DNA from 2 places in the Mycobacterium vicinigordonae genome. Region 2 is predicted to be linked to the other one. Evidence: riboswitches for the same ligand, from Rfam matches in the RefSeq annotation. Region 2 holds a riboswitch; the other holds the start of a gene.

Region 1 (2,197 bases), 1.5 Mb from region 2:
TGTGTTTCCCAAAACCTCTCGCATTGACGGGTTTTCGGGCCTCATCGATCCAGGGGCCCGGATGGCACGCCACGCGGCGAATACGTCGACGGAGTATGACGGGAAGCTAACTGTCAGAACACTCACAGCAGATTGGCACCTGCCTCGCCACGCGGCCGCCGCCCTTCCGCCCTGCCCCGCCACAGGACCCGAAATCCAATCCTGAAGCGCCAGAACCGAACAAATCTGAGCTTCTAGACTGACGCCGCGAAGGCGCCCAAGCGGCCATACGGTGAACTCCGACGACCAAGCGCCACAGCTCGCTTGACTCGACAACCGGACAGTGCCACCATGGCCTACGCAAGCACCTCGCTAGGTGAGGCGTCTGCACGGACACAGGCCACTGACCTCGAACGTCGAAAGACGCCCCGGGTCAGGACAGCTCTTCCCGGCTTAAGGGTTGAGCCCAAGTGGCTTCCGGCTCGACCAGCCGGATACGCCGTGTGGTGCCAAAGCTCTGACGAGAGGGGTGCCGCGCCCAGGCATTTCAGACTTGGGAGCATCTCCCCATTGTGCAGGAAATTGGCATCCCCGCATGCCGCGGCCGTGAGGAGGTGAGGCGGAAAATGAGTCCCGACGATAGTCCGTATCCGAGACCGGCGACTGTTTCCCTGCGCCCGCCTCGGCTATTCCTCGCACCCGAAATCGGCTGACCCGAAGGCCAATTCCGCACGTAAGTGCGACGATGGGTCACCTTGGCGTGCGCCGGAAATCAGCCACGCAGTAAAGCAACACCTGGGCGAAGCCCGATGTCGCCTGCCATTCGGCGAACCGACGCGTCGACTATGCGCGCCGCTCACATATGCACAGTTGGATTCGCTAAGCGCGGATTTGAGCGGCCAACAGCGACGAAAAGCGACCAAAACATCTCTACTGCACCAATATTCGTTGGGAGAAATCCGATGTCCTTTGTCACTGCACAGCCCGAATCCCTGGCCGCCGCTGCCGGTCGCCTGCAGCAGATCGGCTCGACGCTGACAGCCCAGCACGCCGCCACGGCGACGCCGCTGACCGGCGTGATGCCCGCAGCTGCCGACGAGGTGTCCATTTTGACGGCGGCCAAGTTCGCCACGCACGCCCAGACTTTTCAGTCCATCAGCGCCCAGGCCGCGGCGATGCATCAGCTGTTGGTGGCCACTTTGGAGACCAGCGCCGGATCATATGCAGCTACCGAAGCGTCCAACGCGGCGGCCGCCCGCTGAGCACCCGAGGGGGGACCAGTGATCGATTTCGCGGCATTGCCGCCAGAAATTAACTCGGCCAGAATGTATTCCGGCCCCGGGTCGGGACCGATGATGGCCGCCGCCTCGGCCTGGAACACCATCGCCACCGAAATGCGTTCCGCAGCATCCTCCTACGGCTCGGTGGTCGCTGAGCTCTCCGGGGAGAGTTGGTTTGGACCAGCGTCGACTTCGATGCTGGCCGCTGCGCTTCCGTACCTGGACTGGTTGAACACCACGGCAACTCAGGCCGAGCAGGCCGGCAACCAGGCGACCGCGGCAGCGACCGCGTTTGAGACCGCGTTCACCATGACGGTTCCGCCAGTGGCCGTTGCGGCCAACCGTGCCGAACTCGCCATGCTCGTGGCCACGAACGTCTTCGGCCAGAACACACCGGCGATCGCGGCCACCGAAGCCCAGTACGCGGAGATGTGGGCGCAAGACGCCGCCACGATGAACGGCTACGCCAGCATCTCCGACGTTGCGTCGGCGTTAATGCCATTCACCTCACCGCAGTCCACGACCACTCCTGACGGCCCGGCCGAGCAAGCCAGCGCCGTGACCCAAGCTGCCCAAACACCCACGGGCACTGCGCAGTCGATATTGTCGTCGGTACCGTCCAGCGTTGGCGGTGGGTCGACCGCCGGATCGGTAACAACGTCACTTACCGGTCTGCTGAACGGTTCGGACAACTCGGCGCTGGGCACATTCTTGAGTGGCAATTTCGCCAGCACAGCACTACTGAACGGTACGATCGCGGGTGGACCTTTCAACCCGCAGTTCATCCTGCAAACCGTAGCGGGCTTTTACCCCCAGGCTTGCGTCGAGCCTGGGTTGGAGGCAGCCCCCCCGGGCAATGGCGGAGCTGCGGTCGGCCACGCTGAGTTCGACAGAAATGAGTGGACTGGGCGCCGGTGCCTCAGCTGAGATGGGCGACG
Region 2 (2,197 bases):
AGCGGGGTTTCGTCGCGCCAGCAGTACGGCAGCACGCGGTAGCCCTCGTAGGCCAGGCCTTTGTCCCACAACTGCTTGAACGCCCAGATCACCGACTCCATGTAGGGCAGATCGAGCGTCTTGTAGTCGTTGTCGAAATCGACCCAGCGCGCCTGACGGGTGACGTACTGCTGCCATTCATCGGTGTAGCGCAGCACCGAAGCGCGGCAGGCATCGTTGAACGCGGCGATTCCCATCGAGTCGATCTGGGATTTGTCGGTGATGCCCAACTGGCGCTCGACCTCGAGCTCGGCGGGCAAACCGTGAGTGTCCCAACCGAATCGGCGCTCTACCTTGTCGCCGCGCATGGTCCGATACCGCGGCACGATGTCCTTGACGTAGCCGGTCAGCAGGTGCCCGTAATGCGGCAGGCCGTTAGCGAACGGGGGCCCGTCGTAGAAGACGTACTCGGGGGCACCGTCGCGGTTGGCGATGCTGGCGCGGAAGGTATCGTCGTGGAACCAGTAGTCGAGCACCTCCAGTTCGAGCGCCGGGAAGTCGGGTGTCCCTGCGGCCAGCTTCGGATAGTTCTCAGTCATCTTGCGGCGCTCCCGTTGTGCCCTGGTGCTTCAGGCACGGGGACGACGAATGCGCTGGTGCGCGAACGCCGCGGTACCACCCCGCTTGCCACGCAATCCGCGTGACCGCTCGTGACGGCTGTGACGGGCCTACCCGTTCGGTTCTACTGGGCCGGATCGGCTGTTCTTCCGAAGGCTCCCCGGGGATAGCCGGATCTACGCCAATGTGTCGATTTTAAAGGACTCCGAGGAGCTAACCGGCCACAGGGCTGGGCCTGCAGTCGGTTAGCTCCTCGGAGTCCCCGGTAGCGCACTAACCACGGCGTTACGCCTGAACTTCGAGTACGCCGATGCGCCACAGCGCGGCGTACACGTGCCGCAGCGGGATGCTGAGCAGCCGGGCGGCGCCTTCGATCAGCGGGTCGCTGCCGGCGGCGGCGACTGCGTCGACGCGCGGCGTCTTCTTGGCGGCCGGCGTCACCGGAACATCGCGCACAACGCGCAGCGTGGGAGCACTGGGGAAGGTAACAACTTCGTCGTACAGTGCAGCGGTCATGATCGCCTCCTCGGTTGGAAATCACACGTTGACAGGGGGAGCTTGAAACTTTCTTGGGAGGTCCCGACCCGCAACGGTTCCGAGTCAAACGGCTCAACCGCGAGCGTCGTGCCGGAGACCGGTCAGGGACGAAACAAAGCCCGGATATCGACCCGGACTGCCACTGGAACTCATGCGTCCCTCACCTCCTCTCGGTCACCTGTCACGCGGCGTTCCGCGTGACCTACGCGCACAAAAAGGAGGACAGAATCCGGCGATCGCCGGAAATCCGCACCCCTCTCGTCAGAGCTTTGGCACTACCCGACGTGTCCGGTTAGCCGGAAGCCACCTGGGCTCAACCCTTAAGCCGGGAGGAGCTGTCCTGACCCGGGGCGTCTTTCGACGTTCGGGGTCAGTGGCCTGTGTTCGGTGTAGCCGCCTCACCTAACGAGGTGCTTGCCTGACCGATGATGCACCACCGGGCGGGCTGGGTCAACGCGCCGTACCCCCGTTTCGTGATCTTTATGCTTCTGCTACGGACGCGGACAGCGTTTGTCCAGCTTCAGGCCTCGTGAGCTGCGAAAACATGCGTATGTGCGAAGTCACATTTTCATTTGAGTTCGCTATGTCAGACGGTCGAGTCTTCCGATGGTGTCGATGTATTCCTCGACCATGTCGAGCACGACTGCCCGGGTCGGCCGTACCCGGTCGAGCGAGCCCACGACTTGGCCGACGAAGTAGGTCGCCAGCTCGCGGGCCTTGGCGCCTGGCTGGTTAGCAGCCTGGTTGATCCGCAGCTGCGAGTCGGTGACCAGTGCGGTCTGCAGTGGCATGCCGAGCGGGTCGGGGGTGTCGGATCGTGCCCATTCGTCGGTCCAGGCGGTGCGCAGCATGCGCGCCGGCTTGCCGGTCAGCGACCGGGACCGCACGGTGTCCGACGAAGTCGCGGCCAGGAATTTGTCCCGGACCACCGGCACGGTTTCGGCTTCCTCGGTGGTCAGCCACACCGACCCGCACCACACGCCCTCGGCACCCAACGCCAGCGCCGCGGCGATCTGGCGCCCCCGGGCGATCCCGCCGGCCGCCAGGACCGGCGTCGGCGCCA

What was found. Region 2 has a riboswitch for magnesium ahead of H0P51_RS12640 (Rv1535 family protein). Riboswitches for the same ligand answer to the same signal wherever they lie in the genome.
Region 1: it holds a riboswitch for magnesium, as region 2 does, so the genes downstream of both, H0P51_RS19270 (PE family protein) here and H0P51_RS12640 (Rv1535 family protein) in region 2, are expected to answer to the same signal.

Annotation. Positions count from the first base shown of each region.
Region 1 covers NZ_CP059165.1:4,310,231-4,312,427, forward strand. The annotation lists M-box (ykoK) riboswitch at 341-515, shown strand; gene H0P51_RS19270 (PE family protein) at 942-1,241, shown strand; partial or broken gene H0P51_RS29010 (PPE family protein, SVP subgroup) at 1,263-2,197, shown strand, end outside.
Region 2 covers NZ_CP059165.1:2,760,868-2,763,064, reverse strand. The annotation lists gene ileS (isoleucine--tRNA ligase) at 1-578, opposite strand, end outside; gene H0P51_RS12640 (Rv1535 family protein) at 883-1,113, opposite strand; M-box (ykoK) riboswitch at 1,381-1,551, opposite strand; gene H0P51_RS12635 (NAD(P)H-dependent flavin oxidoreductase) at 1,716-2,197, opposite strand, start outside.